DNA from 3 places in the Pseudoalteromonas sp. Z1A6 genome. Region 1 is predicted to be linked to each of the others. Evidence: predicted binding sites of a transcription regulator. Region 1 holds the regulator's gene; each other region holds the start of a gene.
What was found. The regulator sigma-54, encoded in region 1, starts transcription at its own class of promoters, with help from an activator protein. The targets are predictions, from matches to a motif close to GTTGGCACGNNNNTNGNNT.
Positions count from the first base shown of each region.

Region 2: the regulator sigma-54 is predicted to act here: its motif matches at 1,309-1,327, upstream of GQR46_RS05640 (flagellar basal body rod protein FlgF).
Region 3: the regulator sigma-54 is predicted to act here: its motif matches at 1,520-1,538, upstream of flgJ (flagellar assembly peptidoglycan hydrolase FlgJ).

Region 1 covers NZ_WTKW01000033.1:2,577-18,923, forward strand. The annotation lists gene GQR46_RS03730 (Do family serine endopeptidase) at 1-603, shown strand, start outside; gene GQR46_RS03735 (trypsin-like peptidase domain-containing protein) at 707-1,789, shown strand; gene murA (UDP-N-acetylglucosamine 1-carboxyvinyltransferase) at 2,049-3,308, opposite strand; gene GQR46_RS03745 (BolA family protein) at 3,322-3,579, opposite strand; gene GQR46_RS03750 (STAS domain-containing protein) at 3,585-3,878, opposite strand; gene GQR46_RS03755 (ABC transporter substrate-binding protein) at 3,871-4,551, opposite strand; gene mlaD (outer membrane lipid asymmetry maintenance protein MlaD) at 4,557-5,105, opposite strand; gene mlaE (lipid asymmetry maintenance ABC transporter permease subunit MlaE) at 5,119-5,898, opposite strand; gene GQR46_RS03770 (ATP-binding cassette domain-containing protein) at 5,898-6,713, opposite strand; gene GQR46_RS03775 (calcium/sodium antiporter) at 6,969-7,937, shown strand; gene GQR46_RS03780 (KpsF/GutQ family sugar-phosphate isomerase) at 7,941-8,912, shown strand; gene kdsC (3-deoxy-manno-octulosonate-8-phosphatase KdsC) at 8,913-9,464, shown strand; gene lptC (LPS export ABC transporter periplasmic protein LptC) at 9,461-10,015, shown strand; gene lptA (lipopolysaccharide transport periplasmic protein LptA) at 10,005-10,550, shown strand; gene lptB (LPS export ABC transporter ATP-binding protein) at 10,547-11,272, shown strand; gene GQR46_RS03805 (RNA polymerase factor sigma-54) at 11,342-12,841, shown strand; gene hpf (ribosome hibernation promoting factor) at 12,868-13,155, shown strand; gene ptsN (PTS IIA-like nitrogen regulatory protein PtsN) at 13,160-13,612, shown strand; gene rapZ (RNase adapter RapZ) at 13,632-14,477, shown strand; gene GQR46_RS03825 (HPr family phosphocarrier protein) at 14,520-14,792, shown strand; gene mgtE (magnesium transporter) at 14,925-16,283, shown strand; gene GQR46_RS03835 (protein disulfide oxidoreductase) at 16,340-16,347, shown strand, end outside.
Region 2 covers NZ_WTKW01000056.1:497-8,041, reverse strand. The annotation lists gene flgG (flagellar basal-body rod protein FlgG) at 1-507, opposite strand, end outside; gene GQR46_RS05640 (flagellar basal body rod protein FlgF) at 529-1,272, opposite strand; gene flgE (flagellar hook protein FlgE) at 1,430-2,797, opposite strand; gene GQR46_RS05630 (flagellar hook assembly protein FlgD) at 2,857-3,537, opposite strand; gene flgC (flagellar basal body rod protein FlgC) at 3,551-3,982, opposite strand; gene flgB (flagellar basal body rod protein FlgB) at 3,988-4,395, opposite strand; gene GQR46_RS05615 (protein-glutamate O-methyltransferase CheR) at 4,541-5,371, opposite strand; gene GQR46_RS05610 (chemotaxis protein CheV) at 5,392-6,324, opposite strand; gene flgA (flagellar basal body P-ring formation chaperone FlgA) at 6,465-7,172, shown strand; gene flgM (flagellar biosynthesis anti-sigma factor FlgM) at 7,249-7,545, shown strand, end outside.
Region 3 covers NZ_WTKW01000056.1:8,714-15,493, forward strand. The annotation lists gene flgH (flagellar basal body L-ring protein FlgH) at 1-310, shown strand, start outside; gene GQR46_RS05655 (flagellar basal body P-ring protein FlgI) at 322-1,416, shown strand; gene flgJ (flagellar assembly peptidoglycan hydrolase FlgJ) at 1,575-2,591, shown strand; gene flgK (flagellar hook-associated protein FlgK) at 2,593-4,596, shown strand; gene flgL (flagellar hook-associated protein FlgL) at 4,599-5,852, shown strand; gene GQR46_RS05675 (flagellin) at 6,138-6,780, shown strand, end outside.

The DNA.
Region 1 (16,347 bases):
GTTGATCAAATTATTGAGCATGGTGAAGTACGTCGTGGCTCGCTAGGTATTTCAGGTCGTCCACTTGATGCTGGACTTGCAAAAGCACAGCAGCTTGACGTGAAACAAGGTGCTTATGTAATGCAAGTAATGGACGACACTGCCGCAAGTAAGGCTGGAATTGAAGCTGGTGACGTTATTGTTAGCATAAACGGTGGCGATATTAGTGGTTTCCACGAACTACGCAGCAAAATTGCTACGCTAGGTGAAGGCCGTGAGATAAAACTAGGCATTTACCGCGATGGTAAAATTAAAACAGTAAAAGTAACGCTTGATGGCGCATCTGGTGTTACAGCGACAGGCGAAGAACTACACCCCGCATTCCAAGGTGCAGAGCTCGAAAACGTGCAAAAAAACAGTAACAAAGGTGTTGAGATTACTTCAGTAGATCCTCGCTCACCTTCTGCTCGTGTTGGCCTTGAAGAAGGCGATATTATTATGCAAGTGAATCGCCAGCGAGTAGAAACGATTCGCGACATGAATAAAATCATCGACAGTACAAAAGGTAATATCGTACTTGGCGTGCAACGTGGTCGTGAGTCTATATTTATTTTAATTCAGTAATAAATAGCACTATTTAGTGTAATAAAAATAACAGTGGCACTTGCCGCTGTTATTTTTTTTATGTCATCATAAAGAGATTGCTCACTTACATAATAAGAAAATCGTGCTTAAACTAATAAAATTTATTCTTCCCCCTTTATTTGCAGGCCTAAGTATTGCTTTTTTAGTGGTTTTTTTCAGCCCTAATATGCGAGCGGCTTTACTACCAAATGTTCCCCTGCCAAGCGCTATGAGTGCGAGTCACCTGAGTTTTTCTGATGCAGTTAAACGAGCGGCTCCTTCTGTGGTTACTATTTTTTCAGAAAGTATTTCCAAAGAACCTCGTTATAAAAGAAAAAACACGGTACAAGAGCTAGGCTCTGGCGTCATCATGTCGCAAGACGGTTACATTCTTACCAACTACCATGTTGTTAATAATGCAGATCAAATTATGGTTATTCTAACCGATGGTCGACGCTTTTTTGATGTGCAGCTAATTGGTTTTGATACTATTACTGATTTAGCCTTACTTAAAATAAATGCAGATCACCTTCCGGTAATTCCTGTAAACGATAGCTATGTATCGAGCGTAGGCGATGTGGTACTTGCTATAGGTAACCCGCTTAACTTAGGTCAAACAATCACCCAAGGCATCATTAGCGCAACGGGTAAGCAAAAAATTACAGACAGTCCGTACAATAACTTATTACAAATGGATGCGGCTATTAACGTGGGCAACTCTGGCGGCGCATTAGTTAACTCCAATGGTGATTTAGTCGGTATTACTTCTGCGCAGTTTAAAACGCGTGAGAACTTGAATATTCAAGGAATATTCTTTGCGGTTCCTTACTCACTTGCTAAAAAAGTAATGAGTAAGCTCATTCGTCATGGTCGCGTTGTGCGCGGCTATTTAGGCTTTGAAGGCACAGCAGTAGATAGTACCGGCAAGGAAGTAAACGACAGTCTGACCCCAGTTACTGGCATGCGTATTACTAATTTAGACCCTTTGGGACCAGCATGGCAAGCGGGTATTGAAGAGCAAGATATTGTTATTAAAATTGCAGGGCTTTCGGTAGCAAATCCACAAAAAGTGCTCGAAGAAATAGGTAATACAGAACCCGGTAAAGAAATAGAATTTGAGCTTTACCGGAATGGTAAAATAGAAAAGATTATGGTGACTGTCGCAGAGCTTGAAACAAAGCTTTAATAAAAAAAACACCAATTCCATTAAGTATGTGATCTGAATTTTACACCGAAAAAACAATTCAGTTCTAGGCGTAAATTGATGTAAATGGTTGTTCCCTTTACGAAATTGACAACAAAGGAATGGGTTGTTTTAGCAAGTAAAATAGATCAGCTATTTATTGGAATTGGTATAATACCAAGCTGCATAAATCGTCAATAAAAAGGTCGGATAGCAATTTGCATATCCGACCTTTTTAAAAATAGCCTAGTTAAATATCTACTTAACTACTTCGACGTTTAATATTTGCACCCAACGCACTTAGCTTATCTTCAATGCGCTGATAACCTCTATCAACGTGATAAATACGGTCAACAACCGTTTCACCCTGTGCCACTATACCCGTTAAGATTAAGCTAGCTGAAGCGCGTAGGTCGGTTGCCATCACTTGCGCGCCCGTTAGGCTCTCAGTCTCACCACAAATTGCGGTATGCCCTTCTAAACGAATATTAGCGCCCATACGCTGCAACTCAGGTACATGCATAAAACGGTTTTCAAAAATCGTTTCCGTAATCGTTGCACTACCATTTGCTACTACATTTAATGCTGTAAACTGAGCTTGCATATCCGTAGGAAAACCTGGGTGTGGAGCTGTTTTAATATTCACGGCTCTCAGTTCTCGGCCGCGCATATCAAGATAAATACTGTCGTTATGTACTTCTAAGTGTGCATTTGTTGCACGTAGCTTTTCAATCACAGGCTCAAGAGAATGAAAGTCAGTGTTTTTGCAAAGTACTTCACCGCCTGCCATTGCTGCAGCGACTAAAAACGTACCTGTTTCTATTCTATCTGGTAAAATGCTGTGCTCGCATCCTGCTAAACGCTCAACGCCTTCAACTTCAATGCGGCTAGTGCCTGCACCCGTAATTTTAGCGCCCATAGCAATTAAGCAGTTAGCTAAATCAATTATTTCGGGCTCGCGTGCAGCGTTATCAAGTATGGTTTTACCATCAGCGAGGGCAGCTGCCATCAATAGATTTTCGGTAGCGCCTACGCTTACCATTTCCATAAAGATTTCAGCGCCTTTTAAGCGACCGTTTACCTTGGCATTAATATAACCATTTTCAACGTTAATTACCGCGCCCATGCGCTCCAAACCCTGAATATGAATATCAACAGGGCGAGCACCAATAGCACACCCACCAGGTAAAGACACTTGAGCTTCACCAAAACGAGCAACTAAAGGGCCTAATGCAAGTACAGAGGCACGCATTTGCTTAACTAAGTCGTATGGCGCTAATGTCTTATTAACCGTTGCGCCGTCAATCACTAGCGTATCGCCGTGCCAATTAACATCAGCGCCTAGAGTTTTTAATAAGGCTTCAGTGGTCACTATATCGCGAAGGCGCGGTACATTAGTAAATGTACTTTTTCCATCAGCTAATAATGAAGCAAACAAAATAGGAAGTGCGGCATTTTTAGCGCCAGAAATAGTCACTTCACCAGCAAGTGAAGTACCACCTTGAATTACAAATTGATCCATTAAGAGGCCCTATTTATTGCGGTAAAATAAATTTTTGTTCACGCTTCCACTCTACAGGAGTAAATGCACGAATAGATACTGCGTGAATTGTGCCATCTGAAATTGTATTCATTAATGGGCCATAAACTAGCTGCTGCTTTTTAACTCGGCTTAAACCGTCAAAGCATTCACCTACTGCAACAACTTCATAATGACTACCATTGGCTTTTACATGTACTTCAGCTAATTGAAGTTCTTCGCGTAATAATGTTTCGACTTGGCTAGTTTCCATAACTCTCACTCAAATAGGGTTGTAACCTGACCCAGTTGCATTAAATTTTGCAATTGCTCAGGTAGGTTTTGCAATTCAAGGCGAATGCCTTGCTGCTTTAATTCTGCAAAAGAGTGAATTAACCAAGCTAAGCCCGCTGTGTCAACCCTAGATACACCACTTAGGTCGAAATAGATGATTTTATGCTTGGTTAATAGCTTGTTGTTCAGAAGCTGTTCATCGCCAATTGAATTTCGAGTAAGCTCACCGTTTACTCGAAAATGTTGTCCATCAACTTGGCTTATTGCCAATTTAGTCATTCGAGTTACTGCCTCTAAACTGAACTGGTAGCTGACTCTTTTGCTCTAAAAGGTTACTTACATTATCAATACCTTGCTGACGCAAAATACCTTGTAGCTCACTTTGTTTTGCATCTAGTAAACTAATACCTTCAGCAATCATATCGTACGCGCGCCATTCACCGTCACGGTCTTCGCGTACTTTAAAATCGATTCTGATATCAGGTTTACCATCTTCAATAATTTTAGTTTTAACGACAACGACATCTTTGCCTTTAAATGCTTGTTCTGCACCAAACTCAACTTTTTGGTTTGTATATTGAGTGAATACACCTGCATAAGTAGCAACTAAGTACTCTCTAAAAACACCAATAAAGCGTTGAATTTCTTTAATTGCTTTGGCTTTTTCAGCTTCGTCGGTAATTGCACGTACTTTAGATACTTCACTACCTAGTACGCGAAGTGCTGCATATTTGTAGTCGATATAAGGCATTAATTCATCTTCAACGATTACGCGAAGATGCTCTTGATTTTTAACAATTAATGGCTGATCTTTTTTAATACGTGCAAATGTATTATCGGCAACTTGGCGTACCATTTTATTTGGATCAACCAATTTAACATCTGCTGCACTTACGCTTTGAGTTAGCGTCATTGTGCCAATTGCTACAATAGCTAAAAACTTTTTCAACATAATAATTACTCACTACCTTGGTTGAATAAAAACTGCCCGATTAATTCTTCAAGTACAATGGCAGACTTAGTATCAGTAATTGAATCGCCATCACCTAGTGCTTTACTTTCCACACCAAACAAATCGTCAATTGCTTCATCTTGCTTGTTTTCAGTCACTGTTTCGCCTAAACAACGTTGTTTAGCCGAATCTGGAGAAATGACAGGGTGAATACCTAAGTACTGCTCACCTAAAATACCCGACGTTAAAATAGAGATTGAGCTTGTGTCTGAAAAACGACATAAATACTGTGCATCAATGGTCATGTTTACCACTGGTAAAAACTCTTGTGGGTGTACATAAATTGATTCAACACGACCAATTACAACACCACCTACTTTTACCGGCGCACGCGCTTTTAATGAGCCAATGTTTTCAAACTTGGCATTAAGCGTATATGTTTCGCCAGAGCCACTAATACCTGAATTGGCAACTTTAAGTGCGAGCATCGCAAAAGCTAAAATGCCAAGTGCTACAAAAAAACCAACTAAAATTTCTAATTTCCGTGAATTCATTATCTATACCCTATTAGCTGGTAAACATTACCGCTGTCAAAATAAAGTCAAAACCTAAAACTGCTAATGACGAATGAACAACCGTTTCGGTGGTTGCTTTGCTGATCCCTTCTGAGGTCGGCACACAGTCATATCCTTTATAAAGCGCAATCCAGGTCACCACTATGGCGAATACAAAACTCTTAATAATACCGTTTAGTATGTCTTGCTGAAACGACACTTGTGATTGCATGATTGACCAAAAACTACCTGTATCAACCCCCAGCCAATCTACACCCACTAAATGAGCGCCTATGATTGCTACGGCTGAAAATATCAATGCAAGCAATGGCATGCTTATAAAACCCGCCCAAAAGCGCGGTGCAATAATACGTTTTAGCGGATCGATTGCCATCATCTCAAGTGATGAAAGTTGCTCTGTTGCTTTCATTAAGCCAATTTCAGCAGTCAATGCGCTACCTGCGCGTCCTGCAAATAGTAATGCAGTAACAACCGGGCCCAGTTCTCGCAATAAACTCAGTGCCACTAACGGCCCTAAACTATCCTCAGCGCCATAACCAACTAATACGGTGTAACCTTGTAGAGCCAACACCATGCCGATAAACAAACCCGACACCATAATAATCAGCAACGATTGCGAACCGACCATATAAAGTTGGCGAACAAGTAACGGTGTGCCTTTTTTAAAATTAGGAACATGCGCAAGCGCACTAAACAGCATATAAGCCGAACGGCCAAGAGCCGCAAAACGTCCTAGCGTTTTATGCCCTAGCTTTTGAAATAAATCCAACATTATGCTTTTTCTCCAAGCAGTTCATCTGCATAAGCTTGAGCCGGAAAATGAAATGGTACCGGACCATCCGACAAGCCTTTTAAAAACTGTTGAACTAAAGGAGATTCATGATTGCGCATTTCATCAGGAGTACCACAACCAATTACACCTTGATCGGCGATAATTATAACGTGATCGGCAATACTCATTACCTCTGTCACATCGTGTGTCACAATTAAAGACGATAAACCCAATACTTCGTTAAGCGACTTAATTAGCTTAACCAATACGCCCATCGAAATAGGGTCTTGTCCTGCAAATGGTTCATCGTACATGATTAGCTCTGGATCAAGTGCTATAGCGCGCGCAAGTGCAGCACGTCTTGCCATACCGCCCGATAACTCAGAGGGCATTAAATCTTTAGCGCCACGTAGCCCAACCGCTTGCAATTTCATTAATACAACTAATCGAATAAGGTCTTCACTTAGCTTTGTGTGCTCTCTTATAGGAAACGCAATATTGTCAAATACCGACATATCAGTAAACAGCGCACCACTTTGAAAAAGCATGCTCATTTTAGTACGTGCTTCGTATAACTCTTTACGAGACATTTTAGGAATGCTGCCACCTTCAAATAAAATATCACCTGAATCTGGTTTAAGCTGACCACCAATTAAACGCAACATAGTGGTTTTGCCAATTCCGCTTGGCCCCATGATCGCAGTAATTTTACCTTTAGGAACGCTAAAACTCATATTTTTATATATGATTCTATTGCCTCTCGAAAAGCTAACATCCTTGACTTCTACTATTGATTGCGACAAGTCGCTCTCCATAAAAATGTTCACTAGTGCACCTATTTTAAAGCTTTTTTGTCAAAGATGGAAAAAACAATTCGTAAGATTTTGTAATACACCCATGAAAAGGATTATAAGACTCGCTCAAAACAGCTTAACCCCGGCTTAAATTTTTAAATTAGCTGTTTAAAAGCAGCATTGTTACGTAGTTGACCTTACTCTTTTATTTATACTTTCATCTTGGCTTTTGTTACTATTCGCGCCATCCGTATTTTGTATAACTGGCTTAACACAATGGTTACCTCGTTTGTTATTTTAATTCTTGGTTTTGCAGCTCTTGTTTGGAGTGCAGACAGGTTTGTTTATGGCGCTGCGGCTCTTGCTAAAAACTTTGGTGTACCTACACTTATTGTTGGTTTAACCGTGGTAGCTATGGGCTCTTCAGCACCCGAAATGATGGTTTCAGCCTCTGCCGCTTTGGCTAATAAAACCGACACAGCAGTTGGTAATGCTGTTGGTTCTAATATTACAAACATTTTACTTGTGTTAGGTATCACAGCTTTATTTCGCCCTCTTTCAGTTTCATCAAGTACATTAAAACGTGAAATGCCATTAGTGATGCTCGTATCTTTAGCTACTTGGTATGTGTTTTCAGATAACTACTTTTCATTTAATGAAGGTGTTGCACTTTTGGTTGGCTTTATCGTATTCATCGGTGGGTTAATTATTGTATCTATGCGTGCAAAAAACCAAGATGACCCATTTGTCTCAGAAGCCTGCGACGATGTACCAAACGATGTACCTACGAAAAAAGCGGTATTTTGGTTAGTTGTCGGCATGATACTCCTACCTGTTAGCTCTCATTTTTTAATAGGTTCGGCTGTCGATATTGCTAAATACTTCGGCTTAAGCGACCTAGTAATTGGTTTAACGATTATTGCCATTGGTACTAGCTTGCCAGAACTTGCCGCTTCGGTTGCAGGTGTACTTAAAAATGAAGATGATTTAGCACTAGGTAATATTGTTGGCTCAAACATATTTAATATTCTAGCGGTATTACCACTTGCCGGTATTATTAACCCTTCTGCCATTGACCCATCATTAGTAAGCCGAGACGTATTAATTATGATTGGCGCAACACTTGCCCTAATTATTATGTCATTGAACTTTAGAGGCACCCAACGTATCAATAGAGTAGAAGGCGGCTTATTGCTAATAGCGTTTTTGGGTTACCAAGGGTATATTTTTAGTCAAGTAGGGTAAATGATGGCAACGCTAAATTTTATTGAACAAGGCCTTCGCGTTTTAGATGTTGAACGCCAAGCACTTAGTGATATTGCACAATATGTAGATGAAAATTTTCATAACGCGTGCCAATTAATGTACGACTGCGAAGGCCGTATTATTGTCATTGGTATGGGTAAATCAGGTCATATTGGCAATAAAATAGCGGCAACCCTTGCAAGCACTGGCAGTCCAGCATTTTTTGTTCACCCTGGTGAAGCAAGTCATGGTGATTTAGGTATGATCACTAAAAATGACGTGGTTATGCTTATTTCTAATTCAGGGGAGACCAGCGAAGTTTTAAATATCATTCCGGTTTTAAAACGACTTGGTGCCAAAATGATATCGATGACTGGCAATACGCAATCAACCATGGCGACCCTTGCTAATGTACATGTGTGTATTAAAGTAGAAAAAGAAGCCTGTTCATTGGGTCTAGCTCCTACATCAAGTACCACTGCAACGCTTGCGATGGGCGATGCCATGGCAGTTGCATTATTAGAAGCTCGCGGGTTTACAGCTGATGACTTCGCGTTATCTCACCCAGGTGGTAGTTTAGGCAAGCGCTTATTACTTACTTTAAAAGATGTTATGCACAGCGGCGCAAATACACCTATTATTAGCGTTTCACAAACAGTTAAAGACGCCCTTATTGAAATGTCTGCTAAAGGGCTAGGTATGACAGCCATTGTTGATGAAGATCAGCAGCTCGTGGGATTATTTACCGATGGCGATTTGCGTCGTATTTTAGAGCAAAGAATTGATATTCATACAACACAAATAGATGTTGTTATGACTAAGTCATGTACTACGGCTACACAAGATATTTTGGCTGCTGAAGCGCTTAATATTATGGAACACAAACGTATAAATGGCTTAATCGTCGTCAATGATAAAAACCAACCTATTGGCGCATTAAACATGCAAGACCTATTAAAAGCAGGAGTGTTATAAATGCAATTTGAAGAACTCTATCAACCGCTGAGCGATGATGCAAAAGCACGCGCTAAAAAAGTAAAGCTACTTATATGCGATATTGATGGTGTATTTTCTGATGGCCGTATTTATCTTGGTAATCAAGGTGAAGAGCTAAAAGCATTTAATACAAAAGATGGTTTTGGCATTAAAGCGCTTATAAACAGTGGCTTTGAAGTGGCTGTAATTACTGGTCGTCATTCACAAATAGTGCAACAACGTATGAGCAGCTTAACCGTACAGCATATTTATCAAGGCCAAGAAAATAAGCTCATTGCCTATCAAGAGCTAAAAGACAAACTCAACCTTAGCGATGAACAAATTGCTTATATAGGTGATGATGGTCCTGACATGCCCGTTATGGAATTAGTCGGCTTTGCTGTTGCAGTAAATGATGCCCATCCACTTATTAAACGTTTATCACACTATGTAACGCAAATGCCTGGCGGCTTTGGTGCAGTAAGAGAGCTCACCGACTTACTTATGCTTGAAAATGGTAAAGCATTGACTACACAAGGCACTAGTTCATGAATGCAGCGCGCATAATATTAAGCGTTTTATTCATTAGCTGTATGGTTTGGCTTTGGTACCCTTATTTTACACAAACAAATATTGTGCCTCAGACTGAGCCTGAAGTTATTGCCAAGCCTGATTACATAGCCATAGAACTCAAACAAACAGCCTATGACGAACAAGGTAAAATTAGCCACAAAGTCACTGCGGCTAAAATGGAGCTATATCAACAATTAGGTTTTACGTTTTTTGAAAAACCTATTTTTACTTTATATAACGAAAAGCAAACGTGGCAAATAAATGCAGACGAAGCAACATTATACGAAGACAAACAATTAATTTTAGAAGGCAATGTGGTTGCCAAAAACTTAACCGATAACGCCATGATAGACAAAATCAATGCTGATAATATTCAGGTAGATATAAAGCTATTAACAATGCGTTCGGAGCAACCCGTTATCATCACTGGACCCAATTTAAAAATCACTGGTAAAGGCCTAGAAGCCGACTTAAAAACCGAAGTGATAAAACTAATTAACCATACGCGAACCATATATTATGACCAATAAAATATTAAAATCACTTATTATTCCTACACTTATACTAGCGTTTAATAGTAGTGCTGCAGAGCAAAACACGCAACCGGCTGCAAATCAAATTTCAATAAGCGCCGATAAGCAAGAAGGTCAATTAAAAGCTAATGTCGGGATTTTTGAAAAAAACGTTGAAATTATTCACGGTAACCGCCGTATCACAGCCGACCGCTTAGAAGTACATAAACGCGATGAACTTGGCGATAATAAACAATTATTAATTGCTACAGGTAGCCCTGCGCACTTTGAAGAAAAGCAATCAGATGGCACGACTATGAGCGCCAGTGCTGACGAAGTACGTTATGATGTATCTAAGCGTTTTTTAACGCTTGTTGGTAATGCACAAGTATCGCAAGCGGGACAAAAAATAAATGCTAAAAGCATTACCTACGATATAGAGCAGCAGCTAATCAGTGCCGAAAAAGATGAAAACTCAACTGACCGCGTTCACACAATTTTAGTACCAATCGAGACTAAAAAAAGTAAAAAAAGCGACAAAGGTCAACCATGAGCACATTAAAAGCAGAGCTATTAGCAAAGAGCTATAAAGGCCGTGAAGTTGTAAAAAACGTCGGCCTTGAAGTCAAAGCTGGCAGTATTGTTGGCTTACTTGGCCCTAACGGCGCAGGTAAAACTACCACGTTTTATATGATAGTAGGACTTGTACCTAGCGACAAAGGTAAAATATCGATAGACGATAACGATATTACTCTTTTACCTATGCATAGTCGTGCTAGATTAGGCATTGGCTACTTACCGCAAGAGTCTTCAATATTCAGAAAGCTGACTGTTTATCAAAACTTAATGGCCATTTTAGAAACGCGCAAAGAGTTAAATAAACAAGCTAGAGAAGACACTCTCGATAAATTATTAGATGAATTTAGCATACAACACATTCGTGATAGCCAAGGTATGGCATTGTCGGGTGGCGAACGTCGTCGTGTTGAAATAGCACGTGCGCTGGCAGCAGATCCTAAATTTATATTACTGGATGAACCATTTGCAGGTGTTGACCCGATTTCGGTATTAGACATAAAGAAAATAATAGAACATCTTAAAAATCGTGGGATTGGTGTATTAATTACCGATCATAACGTAAGAGAAACCCTTGATGTTTGTGAAAAAGCCTACATTGTTTCTCATGGGGAGCTGATTGCATCAGGTACTCCAGAACACGTATTAAATGATAAAACAGTACGCGATGTTTACTTAGGCGAGCAATTTAGGCTGTAACATTTACGCCATGTCTTTAAGCATCTGCTAGTATTAATTATAACAACATAAAAGGATTGTTAGAGATACATGAGGCAATCACTACAGCTGCGCATGGGCCAGCAACTTACAATGACTCCACAGCTGCAACAGGCTATTCGTTTGTTGCAACTCAGTACATTGGATCTCCAGCAAGAAATACAAGAAGCTCTCGACAGCAACCCGCTATTAGAGGTTGAAGAACCAGACTATTCCGAAGACGCTGCAGGTAAAAACGAGCAAAAAGCAGATACAGATGACATAACTGTTAGCGCATCTGCCGATGATGCTCCAAGCGAATACGAACAAGATAGTGGTGAAGCACTTGCAAAAGACACGCTAAGTGACGACATGGCTATGGATGTTAGTTGGGATGAGTACATGAGTGCCGCCCCTGCAGCATCATCAGGTCCAATGCCTGAAGACGAATCAATATACCAAGGCGCCTCTACTGAAACGCTTCATGAGTATTTAATGTGGCAATTACAACTAACGCCATTTAGCCCTACCGATGAAGCCATTGCTATTGCTATTGTAGAAGCCGTCGATGATTCAGGCATTTTAACACTAAGCTGCGAAGAAATTTTAGAAAGCTTTAATCAAGAAAACGAAGAAGATAACGAAGTTGAACTTGATGAAATTGAAGCAGTATTAAAGCGCATCCAACTGTTTGATCCTGTCGGTATTGCTGCACGTAGTTTACAAGAGTGTTTATGTATTCAACTTAACCAGTTTGATAAAGAAACACCTTACATTAATGAAACGAAAATGATTTTAACCGAGCATATTGATTTATTAGCAGCTCGTGACTATCGTACATTAATGAAGAAGACTAAGCTCAAAGAAGAAGAGCTTAAAGAAGTAATGACATTAATACATACTCTTAGCCCTAAGCCTGCAGATACTATTGTAAGAGAAGAGTCTGAGTATGTTATTCCTGATGTGTCAGTTAAAAAAATTAAAGGCCGCTGGGTTGTTGAGTTAAACCCAGATAGCATGCCTAAAATTCGTGTTAATAGCCAATACGCTGCAATGTCTCGCACTGTAAAATCCAGTGGTGACAGCCAGTTTATTCGCTCGCATTTACAAGAAGCTAAATGGTTTATTAAAAGCTTAGAAAGTAGAAACGACACGCTATTAAAAGTAACAAATTGTATTGTTAAGCAACAACAAGGCTTTTTTGAACACGGTCCTGAAGCCATGAAACCAATGGTTTTAAATGATGTTGCTGAAATGGTAGAAATGCACGAATCAACAATTTCGCGCGTAACAACCCAAAAGTATATGCACACACCCCGTGGTATATTTGAGCTTAAATATTTTTTCTCAAGCCATGTAAGCACCGAAAACGGTGGTGAATGTTCATCTACAGCAATCCGTGCGCTTATCCGAAAATTAATCGCAGCAGAAAACTCAGCAAAACCATTGAGTGATAGCAAAATAGCGGATATATTGGCTGAGCAAGGAATTAAAGTAGCGAGACGTACAATCGCAAAATACCGCGAATCTCTGGCTATTCCACCGTCAAATCAGCGTAAAAGTTTGATTTAAGACGCAAAAAAAAGAGGGTAATGCTTATGCAACTAAACTTAACTGGTCGTCACGTAGAATTAACCGATTCACTAAGAGACTATATTAATACCAAATTTGCGAAGCTAGAAAGACACTCTGATCATATTAATAATGTTCATGTCATTCTTGATGTAGAAAAACTAAATCAAAAAGCAGAAGCGACAATACACGTAAGTGGCGCCGAACTCTTTGCCTCTACAGAACATCAAGATATGTATGCCGCCATTGACTCGTTGATCGACAAGCTAGATCGCCAAGTAATTAAACACAAAGAGAAGCTTGCTCGACACTAATATGATGAAATTAAGCTCACTTATATGCCAGGACTGCAGCAAAGCTGCGGTCCTTTTTAATAGCAAAAAAAGGATTTTAGAGTTCATTAGCGAACTTGCTCACGCTAAACTTCCATACCTACCGCAACAAGACATTCTAACTGCTTTAATGAGTAGAGAGAAATTGGGTAGTACAGGTATAGGGCGTGGCATTGCGATTCCTCACGGAAGAATGAGCGGTGCAGAAGAGCCTTTGGCTTTAGTGCTCGTTAGCGAAACGCCAATAAATTTTGATGCTATAGATAACCGCCCTGTTGATATTTTCGTCGCACTCATCGTACCAGATGGAGATAACCAGCAGCACTTAAAGACTCTAGCTACCATTGCTGATAGACTCAATAACAAAGATTTTTGTAAGCAGTTACGTAGTGCAAAATCAGATGCTGAACTTTACCAAGTTATTGTTGATCAATCGTAGTTTTATTAAAGGGTGATAAATGGAGTTAATTATCATAAGCGGCCGTTCTGGTTCTGGAAAGTCGGTTGCTTTACGCGTTGTAGAAGATTTAGGTTATTATTGCGTAGATAATATTCCAGTTAACTTGCTTCCTTCATTAGTTCGCAGTGTGTCTGATAGCTATGATAAAATTGCTGTTAGCATTGATGTGCGTAACATCCCTAAACAACAAGATGAATTTAACGATATTCTTGAATACTTGCCTGGCTTTGCAAAACCTACGTTATTTTATTTAGATAGCGACGATCAAACATTGATCAAACGTTTTTCTGAAACTCGTAGATTACACCCACTATCAATTGACTCGTTGCCTCTTGATTTAGCCATCAAAAAAGAAAAAGAATTACTTGATGTATTAATCACCCGCGCCGACTTTATGATAGATACAACTGATTTAAGCGTTCATCAACTTGCTGAATCTATTCGTGAAAAGATTTTAGGTAAAAAAGATAAGCAACTTATTGTCACGTTTGAATCGTTTGGTTTTAAACACGGTATCCCAAAAGAAGCAGACTATGTATTTGATGCACGCTTTTTACCAAACCCTCATTGGGAGCCTGAATTAAAGCCTTTAAATGGGTTAGATCAACCTGTTAAAGATTATTTGGCTAGTCATAGTATTGTGCAAAAGTTCACATGGCAAATTCAAACATTTGTACAAACGTGGTTGCCGCACTTAGAGAGAAATAACCGCAGTTATTTGACCATTGCCATTGGGTGTACGGGCGGTCAACATCGCTCTGTATATTTAGCGCAAACTATTGGTGAAAGTTTTGCAATGACACACCCCAATGTAAAAATTCGCCATCGCGAACAAGAAAAATAATATAGCTGAATAATCACCTGTTCAGCTTAGGTAGAGTAACTTATGCATTGTGAAGACACTTTTTTAATAAAAAACAAATTAGGATTACACGCCAGAGCAGCCACCGTACTTGCCCAATTGGCAGTGCAGTTTGATGCTACAATTACATTATTTCAAGATGACAAAGAAGCCGCAGGCGATAGCGTACTTGCACTCATGTTACTTGAAAGTAGCCAAGGCAAAGAAGTTAAAGTTGTATGTAAAGGCCCTGATTCTGAGCAAGCTTTACATGCTGTTGGAGAATTGATAGCACAACGCTTTAATGAACAAGAGTAATCTGTTTTATAAAAACAACACTCGCATTACTAATGCCTCAACTAAAACAGATATATAAAATAAATATGGTTAGTGACGCCAGTTAACTCACCTCCCCTCATAAAGTAATATAAAAATTTATAAAGGACGCCAATGCCTGAAGCTTTTGAACAAGATTACCCACTACAACAACTAAAGCAGGTGACTAAGTCACTTAATAGTGGTCAATTTGTTCAAGTTAGGCGCATGCTCGCAAAAACAGCTCCTTGTGATACCGCACTACTATTAGAGTCATCACCGCATAAAATTCGCCGACTACTTTGGCAGTTGGTTGATCCCGATGTACAAGGTGATGTTCTTGAAGAACTATCAGAAGATGTACGTTTAGGCATTATTGCCCAAATGGAACCTAAGCACATTGCAGCCGCAACCGAAGATATGGGCCATGATGACTTAGGTGAAGTATTACGTAGCCTGCCTGACACCGTTTACAAAGACGTTGTTAGCGCGATGGACATTCAAGACCGTGAACGTGCAACACAAGCACTTTCGTATCAAGAGCGTTCTGCTGGCGCGCTCATGAACACCGATACGGTGACCATTCGCCCTGACGTTACGCTTGATGTTGTACTTCGATATATTAGGCTACGTGGCGAGTTACCAGAAGGTACCGATGACTTATATGTTGTTGATAAGCATAACTGCTTTATAGGCGCTTTATCACTCAGTACATTATTAACTAATCCACCAGAAAAGATTGTTCGCGATTTAATGGATGAAGATTGTGAGTCTATCCCAATCTCAATGGATGAAAGTGAAGTAGCTCAATTATTTGAGCGTCATAATTGGATATCGGCCCCCGTCGTTGATGATAACGATCAGCTCCTTGGTCGTGTCACTATCGATGACATCGTTGACGTAATTCGAGAAGATGCTGAGCATAGTTTATTAGGCTTAGCCGGTCTTGATGATGAAGAAGATACTTTTGCTCCCGTACTAAAAAGCTCTAAAAAACGCTCAGTTTGGTTAGGTGTTAACTTGCTGACTGCACTTGCAGCTGCTTTTGTAGCTAGCTTTTTTGAAGGCACTTTAGATGTTTTACCTATTTTAGCTGTACTTAACGGTATTGTCCCTTCTATGGGCGGTGTTGCAGGTAGCCAATCATTAACGCTTGTTATTCGTGGTATTGCGGTAGGTCATATAAATCAAACAAACCAACGTTTCTTGATGATGAAAGAGCTTGCTATTGGCGCGTTAAACGGTGTTTTGTGGTCGTTGTTAATAGCAGGTGTTATTGCCCTATGGCAGTGGGACTTTATGCTTGGTGGCGTACTCGCCTTCGCTATGTTTATGAACTTAGTGGTGGCAGGTGTTGCTGGTGCGAGTATCCCTATTATTCTTAAAAGAATGAATATAGACCCAGCACTTGCAGGGAGTGTGGTGCTAACCACGGTGACAGATATTGTGGGTATATTCGCCTTTTTAGGTACTGCTACTTGGTTGCTGGTTTAAATTAGAAACTTTTGCAAATAACTAAAGTAAAAAACACTTAGGGTAAAGCTGCAACTATGACAAC
Region 2 (7,545 bases), on a different contig from region 1:
CACGTTATCGGCTTGGCCTGCAACACGTACAGATACTTCGCCGTCTTGCGAAACCGTAATTGATTGCGCGTCATCAGGTACATTCATTTCTGGCTGAATAACGTAACCTGCGCCCGATGTTACAATTCGTCCATCGCCATCGGTAGTAAACTGACCATTGCGCGAGTAAGCAATATTGCCATCTGGTTGCAGTACTTCAAAAAAACCTTCACCAGAAATCATCCAATCTAGTGAATTTTCGGTGGTCAACATGTTGCCTTGCGTAAACTCTTTTTGGTTAGCTACAACTTTAGCACCCGCACCTAACATTAAGCCCGATGGCATTTCGGTATCTTGCGATGAACGACCACCTGGTTGATTAATATTTTGATAAAGTAAATCTTCAAATATAGCGCGGCTTTTTTTGTAACCTACGGTACTCGCATTCGCTAAATTATTTGAGATAACCGATATATCGGTTTGTTGAGCGTCTAGCCCAGTTTTACTGATCCACAATGCTGGATTCATAATCGTGTCCTCATTTTAAAGTTAAACTATGCGTAATAACTGATCTTGACGCTCGTCAATTTCTTCAGCTGTTTTCATTAATTTCACTTGTAATTCAAATTGGCGCTGGTGGCTTATCATGTCGACCATTTCGTGAACTGGGTTCACATTCGACATTTCAAGCGAACCACTTAAAACTTTTACATTGGCAGAGGTATCTACTGTTACATTTGCTTTTGGTCTAAATAAACCATCGTTACCTTTTTCGAGCTGTGAGCTATTTGCTTCTACCACTCTAAGCGTGTCTATTTCTTCTAAAAAGTTAGCGGGGGCGCCTTGTGGTCGAACTTGAATAGCGCCATCTTGGCTAAACCCTATTTTTTCGACTGGGACGGGTAAAATAACAGGCCCCCCTTCGCCAATAACTTGACGACCATGGCTGGTTACGAGCATGCCTTGAGCAGTAACGTTTAACGTACCCACTTTTGTGTAAGCTTCATTGCCTGAGGCATCTTGCACAGCAAGCCATGCGTTATCGCTCATTGCGATATCTAAGTCTCGCCCGGTTTGAACAATGCCACCCGATACCATGTTTGAACCCGGACGCTCTTGCATTGAAAATACACGTGTAGGCAAACCTTCGCCAAACGCTTGCATAGAACGTGCTTGCGCAAAGTCGGCTTTAAAACCCGTTGTATTTGCATTTGCCAAATTATTGGCTTTTAAAGCAAGCCCTTGTAGGCTTTGCTTAGCGCCAGAGGCCGCAATGTAGACCATTTTGTCCATAGTATCGACTCACATAAAAAATCTCTGAACTTATAAATGCAAAATAGGTGCCAGATTAAATTTGACGCAACATTGAGAGGTATTTAGAAGGGTTTACAAAGAGGACTTATAAAAAAGGCTGCAAAAATGCAGCCTAATATATTTAATGGGGTTTAGCTTATCGAATCTGCAAAATACTTTGCTGAATAGTTGAGTTAACCTCAAGCGCACGTGAGTTTGCTTGGTAATTACGCTGTGCAGTAATTAAGTCTACGAGTTCATTAGTAAGGTTTGTATTTGATTGCTCAAGCGCTGATGAGTTAATTCCACCAAATGTACCCGAACCAGCTTCACCCGCTACAGGTTCACCTGAATCAATACTTTGCTTCCAGCTTGTATCACCCACTTGTGATAACCCTTGTGAATTTGGAAAACGTACCATAGCCACTTGGCCTAGGAATGTTGAGTCACCATTACTGTAAGAAGCGACAATTTTACCGTCTGTTCCTATATCAATTCCGGCTAAACGACCAACCGTTGAGCCATCTTGATCGAGTGCTTTTACTTCAAAACCACTTGAATACTGAGTTGGGATACGTCCTGCCGTGTTATTTTCATCGCGCCAGTTAAGCTCAATACCAGTACCTGGGAAAGTTGCACCATTGTCTAGTAATGTTGATAAACCAGCACCAGAACCCGCTGGTAGTAGTATTTCATCAAAAGTAGTTGTATTTGTATTTGCCACACCACCTGTTGTTGATGGTAAACCACTTGAGTTAAAACCAAGGGTGGTAAGTGGTGTATAAGGCGCGGTTTGTTCTCCACCAGTTGTGCCATCAACTACTTTGCCATCGAGTGTTGCGTATACTTCCCAACTGTTATCTGTACCACCTGCTGCGGCATCATCTTCTTTAGCAAAAAAGTATTGTAAAATATGTGGTTCACCTAATGAATCATATACCGTTGTTGACGTAGATGAGTTATAAGTACCACTAGACGTAGGGTCAAAATCTAGACCTGTTGGATCCGCCGTTGCATCTAAGTTAAACGACAAAAATACATTTTCTGTTGCGCGAGGTGAACCAGACGAATCAGGGATTTGAATTGGATCAGTTGTGCTCAAACTTACCGACGTTGTATCACCTGTAGATGAGTCAACAGGGAATGCTTGTAAAAAGTTACCTTTTGCGTCAACCATAAAGTTATCTTGGTTAAGCTTAAATGCACCCGCACGTGTATATGTTAAATCTTGCGAAGATAAATCGTCGGTCATCGCAAAATAACCTTCACCAGTGATTGCTAAATCAAGTGAGTTATTTGTAAATTGTAGTGAGCCTTGGTGAAACTGCTGCGCAACCATGGTTGTTTGCACACCGTCACCATTTTTAGTCTTACCAGAGCTAAACACTGATGAAGCGTAAACATCGGCAAACTCAGCGCGTGACTCTTTAAAACCTGTGGTATTAACGTTTGCAATATTATTTGCCGTTACGTCTAAATCTTTTTGCGCGGCAGCAAGGCCGGTTAATGCAATATTGAAGCTCATAATTCACCTCTAACCTGTTAGTCTGTGGCCTGCTAGCAGGCGAAAAATACTAAAATTTATTACGCGATTTCTGCTACATCTGTCAGCCTAACCGCACCTTCTTTAGTGTTAATAATAATGCCACTTGAGCCATTAATATTAACGCTTTCAATGTTCTTGAATGTAGCAATGGGCAAGCTTGAAAATTCGCCGTCAGTACTTCCTTCGGCGGTTACTGAGTATTCACCTTCAGGTAAACGCTCACCGGCTTCATTTTTGCCATCCCACGCAAAACGTACTGCACCTGCTGATTGAGAACCCATATCAATAGTTCTCACTAGCTGACCTGATGCATCTGTCACTTTAATTTTTAAGTTATCAACGGCTTCTTCTGCCACTGCAGAGCCTCTGGCATCACCCGTTTCATTTAAATCCAGGGTGTTTGACTCAAGTAAAGCTTGCTTGCCAACAAGTGTTGATGCTTGCAATGCTGAATTTGATGTCATAGATGACGCTAAGCTATCAAAATTTGAATTTAAATCGCTGATGCCTTGCGCCATTGTGAAACTAGTCATTTGCGCAATCATTTGATCGTTATCCGCAGGGTTACTGGGATCCTGAAACGATAATTGCTGAGTTAACAAAGAGAAAAAGTCTTCTTGTGTTAACGCATCACTCTCATTATCACTGGTCGCTACTTGCGATTCTTGCCAGCGTATAGAGTCTAAATAGGATGAAGATGTACTAATATCGTTACTCATAACCTACCCTCGGTTACCGCTGCCCTAGCAACAGTGTTTTACTTAGCATTTGCTTTGCTGCATCAGCAACTTGCACGTTTGTTTGGTAAGAACGAGAGGCAGAAATCATATTTGCCATCTCCTCTACAACATTGACGTTGGGTTTATAGATATAGCCATTTTCATCCGCACTTGGATGGTTTGGGTTATATTCAATTTGTAATGGTGCATTACTTTCAACAATGCCCAAAACTTTCACACCAACTGCGGAGCCCTGTTGGTTACTTACTGATGCTGAAGCCTTTGTTAGCTCAGCCGCAAATACAGGTTGGCGCGCTCGGTACGTTTTGTCTTGAGATGAACTAATGGTATTAGCATTAGAAATATTACTAGCTGTAGTATTTAAGCGAACGTTTTGTGCGCTCATACCCGAACCTGCAATATCGAAAACATTATATAAACTCATAATTTTTATCCTTGACTACCGAGAGCTTTATTCAGGCCTTTAAATTTGCCGCTTAAAAATTGCAAGCTGGCCTGATACTCCATAGCATTCTGTGTATACAAGTTTCGTTCCACTTGTATATCAACCGAGTTACCATCACCTGTATCTGATTGATTTGGCAAACGAAATGATTCTGAACTGCCCATACTATGAGTACCTCCACCAATGTGTTTATCATTAGTTCTTACCATAGTATTGCCGCTTTGCTGGGTTGACCTTGCCGCTTTTAATGCAGAGGCAAAATCAATATCTTTTGCTTTATAGCCAGGCGTATCAGCGTTAGCTATATTAGTTGCAATTAATTCAGCTCGCTGTGAACGGATCAACATGGCTTGCGGATGCACACCTAATGCTTTATCAAAACTGATAGCCATAACCTTCTCCAAAAAATTGACTTACCCATGAATAAAGCAAAAAATAAGCCATTAATATTAGGATGTGTTATATTTTTATAAGGCTATGTATCTAAATAGAAAAACGACGCTTGATGCGTCGTTTTAGGGAAATGAATTAACTTAATTATTTCTTTTGGTAAATGATACCGGGGTTGCATCTAACCATATCAAATTCAGTACTTAGGCCAGTTAGGGACTCTGACGCTCCTAAAAATAAGTACCCTTTTGGGTTTAATGCTTGTGCAAACTGGTTAATAATTTTAGCCTTTATTTCAGGCGCAAAGTAAATAAGTACATTACGACAAAAAATAATATCAAACTTGCCCATTAACGCGTAAGAATCAAGCAAATTCAGGTGCCTAAAACTAACTTGTTTTTTTATTGTATCGTTTACTTGTGCCATACCATTGCCGCTGTCTTTAAAAAACTTTTTACGACGCTCTGCAGATAACCCTCTGGCAAGTGCAAGCGCGTCATATTCTGCATTTTTACACATATCAAGCATGGTATTAGATATGTCGGTACCAATAATTTGTGCACCCATACGAAGCACACCAGGTTGCTTAGTATTAAATTCAGCTACTGACATAGCTATTGAATAGGGTTCTTGTCCTGATGAGCTGGCAGCAGACCAAATTTTTAAAGGCCTTCTTAAGTCTTTAAACTCAGGAAAAAGCTTATTTTGGAGCAACTCAAACGGGTATTGATCTCTAAACCACAACGTTTCGTTTGTGGTCATTGCATCAACCACTGCGGCTCTTAATTGCCGCTCGTGAGGCCCGAGAGTTTTACTAACCAACTCCGATAAAGATCCCACATTAAATCGAGTCATTAACGGAGCAAGTCGGCTTTTAACTAAATACTGTTTGTTTTCACCTAAAACAATGCCGCATTGCTGCTCTAAAAACGAACGAAACTGGTCGTATTCACTTTGCTGCAAATCTTTATTATTCAAGTTAGTAGCACCTATTTTTGTTAATCACAATGAACCCACTTTTTAACCGCTGTTGCTAATTCGTCTGGGTTAAATTTAGCAATAAAGTCATCTGCCCCGACTTTTTCAATCATAGCCTGGTTAAAAACACCACTCAAAGAGGTATGCAAAATAACATGCAAAGGTGCAAGTTTGGGATCTGCTTTTATTTCAGCTGTTAAGGTATAACCGTCCATTTCTGGCATTTCAACGTCTGAGATAAGTAACGCTACTCGCTCAGTAATATCGTTTTTACAATCAAGCTCTGCTATTTCTTTTAATCTTATAAGTGCTTCTTTACCATTTTTGGCAAGCTCTGTTTGCACGCCTAACGGCTCTAGGGCACGTTTAACTTGATTACGCGCAACAGCAGAGTCGTCTGCAATAAATACGATACGTTCGCCTAAATCTTTTTGAATATCGCCGCTTTGTGCAACTTCAGCACTTACTTCTGTGTTTACTGGGCAAATTTCGTTGAGAATTTTTTCTACATCGAGAATTTCGACTAATTCATTTTCGATTTCGGTCACTGCTGTTAAATATGAATAACGTCCGGCGCCTGATGGTGGTGGCATTATTTTTTCCCAATTCATATTTACAATACGTTCAACTCCGCCCACTAAAAACCCTTGCACAGAGCGATTGTATTCAGCAATGATTATAAAGCTGTCTTTAATGTTGTCGATTGGGCGCCCACCTACAGCCATTGATAAATCAATTACTGAAATAGTTTGACCACGAATATGTGCAACACCACGAATATACGGATTAGATTTTGGCATGCTTGTTAGTGGAGGGCATTGCAGCACTTCTCTCACTTTAAATACATTAATACCAAAACGCTGACGCCCTCTGAGCTTAAATAAAAGTAATTCTAGGCGGTTCTGCCCAACCAACTGTGTGCGTTGGTTTACTGAGTCTAAAATGCCTGCCATTCAAATCTCCTAAAGAAAACAAATAATACGGAACGATAATTGCTTTCTATTTATAAAGCTACATAACATCGCGGGTGCGTCTACTTTTTGACGCAAAATATTTATACCCTGTTTGAAACCATAAGCATAGTCGAAACATTATGAGTTTGTTAAAAAAAATCAGAAGATACAGTGTTTTTTATTTTGTTACTAGCTTGTGCTTTGTATTCCCTTTGCAAGCTAAAGTGTTTAGTAAAGATTTATTACAAGACATGGCCGTTGCTTATATAGCTAAGCAGATTGGTACATTGCAAAATACTAATACTCAATTAAGTGCACTGCCTTTAGATAGTCGCATTCCTGATCGTGTCTGTAATACTGAGCTTGAATTATCAACATCCGATGAGCCACCATTTAACCGCCAAGTAACCTTACAAGCTAAGTGCAATGATGCGCAAACGTGGGCTCAATACGTTCATGTAAGAGTTGTTGAAATGGCCCCAGTTGTTGTTGCCACCGCTAATTTATCCCGCGGTGAAGTAATAACTAAATCGCATTTAAGTATTGAAATGAAACCAACTCACTTTGTACGAATACAGTACTTAGATGACCCCACAATGCTAATAGGCAGCAGAAGTAAACGAAATATTAGAAGTGGTATGCCAGTATTACTAAACCAAATTTGTATGGTGTGTAAAGGTGACTCTGTTAATATTTACGCTAACCTTAGAGGCCTTAGAATTAAAACCACAGGTATTGCTTTAGAAGACGGTACTTTGGGCGAACAAATACAAATAAAAAACAAAAAATCAGGTAAAGTTTTAAATGCGCGAGTAGATGGTGTAGAGTCTGTTCAGGTGAATATTTAATTTAGATTTATACTAAAGTATCCTACGTATATGCCGATAACATGGCATAAGTTGGGTAATATACGGGTTTATTATTATGGTTAATCAAGTTAATGGCAGTAATCAACAAGCTAATGCGTTAACAAATGCAAAGCAACAACAAGTTGATTTAAAAAAAGATAACGCAAATACACAAGCGACGCAGACTCCTTCGCCTAAAGCAGCAAGTGACTCTGTAAGCTTAACGCCGCAAGCGCAGCAATTAAAAACGCTTCAAGATAAAGCACAGCAATCGTCTGGATTTGACAGCGATAAAGTTGCTGAGCTTAAAAAAGCAATAACCGAAGGTAAATATCAAGTGGACAGTGAAAAGCTTGCTAAAAACTTAGCTGAT
Region 3 (6,780 bases), on a different contig from region 1:
GTTTACGGGCGATTCAAAATCAAACCAATCAAACAGCTTAGTGGGCGATATTTCGGTTAATGTAATGCGCGTTTTACCTAATGGTAACTTAGTTATTCGCGGCGAAAAATGGCTAACGCTTAATACCGGTGAAGAGTTTATTCGTTTAGAAGGGCTAGTACGCCCTCAAGACGTAAGCGCCGATAATACGGTTGAATCAAACCGCATTGCTAATGCACGTATTCAATACTCAGGTAAAGGGCAAACGCAAGAAGCGCAAAGTCCTGGTTGGCTTACACGTTTCTTTAGCAGTTCGCTGTTTCCATTTTAGAGGGTAACAACATGAATAGCCTTAAAGCTTTATGTTTAGTTGTGTTATTAGGTTGGCAGTTTACTGCCAGTGCTGAGCGCATAAAAGATGTGTCTATGGTTGAAGGCGTACGCTCTAACCAATTAGTTGGTTATGGCTTAGTGGTTGGTTTACCAGGCACTGGCGAGCAAAACTCATACACACAACAAAGTTTTAGAGGCATGTTGAACAGCTTTGGTATTACGCTGCCTTCAACTCAAAGTCCTAAAATTAAAAATGTTGCCGCTGTTGCTGTGCATGCAGAGTTACCCGCATTTAGAAAGCCCGGGCAAACAATAGATATTACGGTTTCTTCTATTGGTAGTGCAGGCAGTTTACGTGGCGGTACTTTACTACAAACTTTTTTAAAGGGTGTAGACGGTAACGTGTACGCTATTGCACAAGGTAGCTTAATTGTCGGTGGCTTAGGTGCACAAGGCCTTGATGGTAGTAAGGTTGTAATTAACACCCCTACAGTTGGTCGTATACCAAATGGCGCAACAGTTGAACGCACTGTAGAAAGCCCATTTATGCAAGGCGATTACATTACCTTCAACCTAAACCGCCCAGACTTTACAACGGCAAAACGCCTAGAAAAAACAATTAATGACTTAGTTGGCCCAAATAGCGCACAAGCAATTGATTCTGTTTCTATTCGTGTTATAGCACCACGCGATGCATCTCAGCGTGTATCGTATTTATCAACACTCGAAAACTTAGAATTTAAGCCCGCTGACATGGCCGCTAAAATTATAGTTAACTCGCGCACCGGTACAATTGTCATTGGCAAAAACGTTAAGCTTCAGCCTGCGGCTATAACTCATGGTGGCTTAACAGTAACAATTGCAGAGCAACAAAATGTGTCACAACCAAACCCGCTAGCAAACGGTGATACAGTTGTTACACAGCAAAGTATTATTGATGTAAATCAAGACGACTCGCGCGCCTTTGTATTTAATCCAGGTGTAAGCCTTGACGATTTAGTTCGCGCAATTAACGAAGTAGGCGCAGCGCCTGGTGACTTAATGGCTATTTTAGAAGCACTAAAAGAAGCCGGCGCAATTAACGGACAGTTAGTTGTTATATAAATAACCCAAGCCAATAAATAACGTATTACTTAAGCCCTAGATATAGGGCTTTTTATTTACAGCAACTTAAGTTTATTATTTTTATCTTCCTCGTTTTATCGGTAGTGGCTCAATTTTTGCATTTTTAACTGCATTATTCATTTTGTGTCAAAAAGCCGATGGAAACTAATCACCTCGATAAACAAAACTTTTTTGATTTAGGCAACTTAGATTTACTTCGTAAAGAAGCCTTAACGAGTGGCGATGCATCAACTGATGCCTCTAAAGCTGCGCTCAAAAAAGCGGCCGCACAATTTGAAGCTATTTTTACGCAAATGTTGCTCAAAGGAATGCGCAAAGCTAACGAAGCATTTGAAGATAAAGACAGTCCATTTAATTCAAGTGGCGTAAAGTTTTTTGAAGAAATGCACGATCAGCAACTTTCTACAGAGCTTTCATCAAATGGCTCGTTAGGCCTTGCCGATTTAATTGTTCAGCAGTTATCGCCTGAGTCTAAAAACTTTATGCCAGGCTCGGTGCTTAGAACAACCAACGATATTTTCAGCGATACGCAAGTCGGATCAGCTCTTCCTCATGAGCAAAAAAATAAGCAACCCGATCTTATCGTTAAGAGTACTAAAGCCGATATTGCTGAGCCTAAGGTTAATACTGCAGAGTCTAAAACCGATAGCCCAACATTTAAAAATGCAGAAGAGTTTGTAAGTTCAGTATGGGAACACGCTAAAACTGCAGCGCAAAAAATTGGTTTAAACCCAGCGGTAATGGTCGCACAAGCGGCACTTGAAACCGGTTGGGGTAAACACATTATTAATAAAAGTGACGGTGGCAGCTCAAATAACTTATTTAATATTAAGTCAGATAAAAGCTGGGAAGGTGACAAAGCAAGTAAAGTAACGCTTGAGTTTGAACAAGGCACACCCGTTAAAAAACAAGCCAGCTTTAGAGCCTACGATTCAATTAAAGATAGCGTGAACGACTTCGTTGATTTTTTAACGCAAAACCCACGCTACAAAGAAGCATTACAAAATACAGCAAAACCAAATGACTTTTTAGATTCATTACAAAAAGCAGGTTATGCAACCGATCCAAATTATGCCAGCAAAATAAAAAAAGTACTCAATAGCAGTCAGCTAAAAGACATTGCGGCAAACGTGATCCGCCAAGGAGTAGAGTAACATGTCGTTTAATTTATTAAACATTGCCAGTTCTGGGGTTAGAGCAAGCTCGGAGCTATTGCAAACGACAAGTAAAAATATCGCCAATGTAAATACCGTAGGCTACGTACGTGAGCGTACTGAATTTACCACTATGGTTGATAACCAAGTAGGGCGAGGCGAAACATACCGATTACTAAACGAGTTTGCTCAGTCACAGCTAAATCGTGACACCTCTAATAAATCGTTTTTCGATCAGTTTATTACTGAGGCTAATCGAGTTGATACTATTTTTTCTGAAGAGTCGAACAACCTTTCGACCGGAATTAACTCTTTATTTAATAACGTGCAAGAAGCGCTTAATCAGCCGTCATCTACCGTTGCCCGCTCATTAGTAATGACAGATGCGCAAAGCTTAATTGATCAAATGGATAGACTTTCGGGCATCGTGCTTGATCAAAAAAGTGTAGTGAACGAGCAGCTCGAAATATTTTCAGATGAAGCAAACTCACTAATTCAAAGTATTAGCACGCTAAATCAAAATATTGCAGCAGTTAATGGCACTAATAACGCCGCAGATGCGAGCTCTACCTATAACGAACGCGATAAAGCAATACGCGACTTATCAGAGCTAATAGACATAGAAACGCTTGATGGTCCAAATGGCGAAAAACTCGTTTTTATGGGCACAGGCGAAGCGGTGGTTATGCAAAATGGCGCATTTAACTTATTTTCGATGACAGGCGACCCCGATCCTAATTTTAAAGAATTCACGCTTGACGTTAATGGTGGCAAAGCAGTGCCGCTTGAAGTTGATGTAAGTAAGCTTAAAGGAAAAATTGGCGGCTTACTTGCTTTTAGAGATGACATATTAGTCCCTGCGCAAAACCAAATTGGTCAAATGGGCTTAGCGATAGCTGATGCATTTAACGAACAAAACAAATTGGGTATGGATGCAACAGGTCAGCTAGGGGGTAATATTTTTAATATTCCTACCGTTGGCGCTTATGCGTATCAAGCTAACACAGGTACTGCCGGTATGACTGCAACGGTAGAGCCAGGTAAGGGCAGTGAACTCCCTGCCAGTGACTTTATTATTACCTATACAGGCAATGCTAATGAAGTAAGTATTCAGCCTATAGATAACAAAGGCGATCCGTTAGGGCAGCCTTCACTTGCTGATATATCGACAGGTGTTATTGATTCATCGACTATTACTACCGGAGAATCATTTGGCCTTCAAGTAAATGTGTCTGGGGCAGGTGTTGAGGGTGATCAATTTCAAATAAAGCTTAATTCAGATGCTGCTTCAAGCATTACACTTGCAACAGGGCGCGCAGAAGATTTAGCACTAGCATCGCCTATTCGTACTGCTAATGATTTAAATAATATAGGTACCGCTACTATTTCAGCGGGAGAAGTAACAAGTGTTACCTCCGGTGGATTTACTTCAACACCAAGCTTAACAAACGGTGAAATAACGCTTGTTAAAACAGGTAATGCTAATGAATATCAAATTACTGATAATAGCGGAACGAGTACTTTTACTATTACGCCTCCTGCAAAAGGAATGTTATCGCAAGCGGGTGCTCCATTTGATACCTACGGATTCGATTTTGATATAGAAGGCACACCTGCAACAGGCGACACCTTTACACTTGAGTTTAACGAAGGCGGCTTTGATGATAACCGAAATGGTTTAAAATTAGCTGATTTACAAAATGGTGAATTAGTCCGTCTAAACGTAGAAACAACAGCAACGGCCGACAACCATAAAACGTTCAACCAAGCTTATTCAGGATTAGTGAGTGATATAGGTGTTATAACTGGCCAAGCAATCACAAGTGGGGCTGCATTTGACGCTCTAGCACAGCAATCTGAGGCATGGTATGAATCACTATCTGGAGTAAACCTTGATGAAGAGGCCGCAAATTTACTGCGTTTTCAACAATCATATTCAGCATCAGCACAAGTTTTAGCAGCAGCTCAAGAAATTTTTGACACCTTATTAAATGCGGCGAGGTAATTATGCGTTTATCAAATAATTTAATGTACCAAAACAACATAAATAAAATACTCGACAACCAACAAGGTGTTGCAAATGCTCAAGAGCGAGTAACTACAGGTGAAAAGTATTTAACTACCTCAGAAGCGCCAGCTGCTATTTCGCAAGGAATGCTATATTCAAATAAAATACAAACAAACGAGCAATATACAAAAAATATTGCTCAGCTAAGTGGACGCCTCGAAACAGAGGAAACCATATTGCAAAGTATAAATACCAATATTCAACAAGCGCAAGAACTCACTATTCAAGCTGGTAATGGTGCGTACACTAAAGACGATTTAAAATCGATTGCATCAGAACTTAGCGGCATTCAACAAACGTTAGCTAACTTAATGAACACCCGATCAGAAGACGGAAAATTCATATTTTCAGGATACCAAGACAGTACGCAGCCATATCAGTTTGATTCTGCAGCGGGTGAGTACACCTATAATGGCGACCAAGGCCAGCACCAAATAACTATAGCTGAAGGTGTATCGATTAAAGCGAGTGATAACGGTTTTGATACGTTTGAAAAAACTAACGCGCGATTAAATGTAGAATCTAACACGGCAAGTGTTTCAGGCTCTATTACAGCGGCAAGTGTATATGTTGACGGCCAAGCTGAGTTTGATAAATTTCATCAAGCAAATTACAACGCAGACCCAACAGCTTCAGCAACAGCAAATACTTATAGTGTATTAGTAAGCCCAGGTGCTACAGCAACTGATCCACAAACCTACGAAATATACCGAGACGGCGCAGCACTAACCCCCGCAGTAACGGGTGAGGTTACAGATGAGCCAATCGATTTTGCAGGTATGAAGATTGAATTTGAAGGTTCAGCACCTGGGCAGCTTGATTTTAGCCTTGAAAAGCCAGGCAAAGAAAACGTACTCAATACATTACAATCACTTATTACAGGTTTAAATGATGGCACACTTGAAGGTGATGATTTTCAAGAAGTGTTAGCCGATGGCTTAGTGCAATTACAAAATGCCAGTGAACAAGTTGTGTTTACCCAAGCAAGTTTAGGTGGGCGTATGAACGCAGTTGATAGCGTTAGCGACTCTAACCTTGCACAAGATATTCAAAACAAAAGTAACCTTTCTGATTTAGTCGAAGTAGACATGGCAGAAGCTATTAGCGAACTAACCAAACAAGAAACGGCACTGCAAGCATCGCAAGCAACTTTTGGCCGTTTAACTAACCTCTCGTTATTCGATTACTTATAAGCAAGTTATAAGCAGATTATAAGCAGAAATACCTTGCCGCTTTACCTACTTTAAAGCGGCAATAACTATCTACAAAATTGCGGCAAAAAAATGTCACTCCCACCGAAACAACTTCACTCTTTATTTACAATTTAACAAGCTGTATATTTGCCATTAAAAACAATGAGTTATAAATAAATTAAAGTTGGCACAGTAAATGCTTTTCTTATTATAAGAAATTATCGAACAGTGGTTCCTGTTAAATCGTGTTGAACCACACTCTGTTTAAACCTAGGAGATGGTAAAATGGCATTAACAGTAAATACTAATGTGTCGTCACTAAACGCACAACGTAACTTAACTAAATCAGGTGAAGGCTTAGCAACTTCGATGGAGCGTTTATCATCAGGTATGCGTATCAATAGCGCAAAAGATGATGCCGCAGGTCTACAAATTTCAAACAGATTAACATCGCAAATAAATGGCCTAGCAGTTGCTCAACGAAATGCTAATGATGGTATTTCAATGGCGCAAACAGCTGAAGGTGCAATGAGTGAATCAACAAGTATTTTACAAAGAATGCGTGAACTTGCACTTCAATCAGCAAACGGATCTAATTCACCAGAAGATCGTGAAGCGCTGCAAAAAGAAGTATCAGCTTTACAGGTTGAATTGACACGTATAGCCGATACCACCTCATTTGGTGGACAACAATTATTAGATGGCAGCTACGGTAGCAAAACATTTCAGGTTGGCGCTAACGCTAACGAAACAATAAATGTATCACTTTCAAGTGTGGCAGCAGAAAAAATCGGTGCAAATCAAACTAACCTGCAATCTGCAACTACTGTCGATGGTTTTGGTCAAGTAAATGAAACGGGCACCGGTACGCTTGCTGCAAGTACAATAGCATATGGTAATTTAGCAATCTCTGGAAGAGAAGACTCTA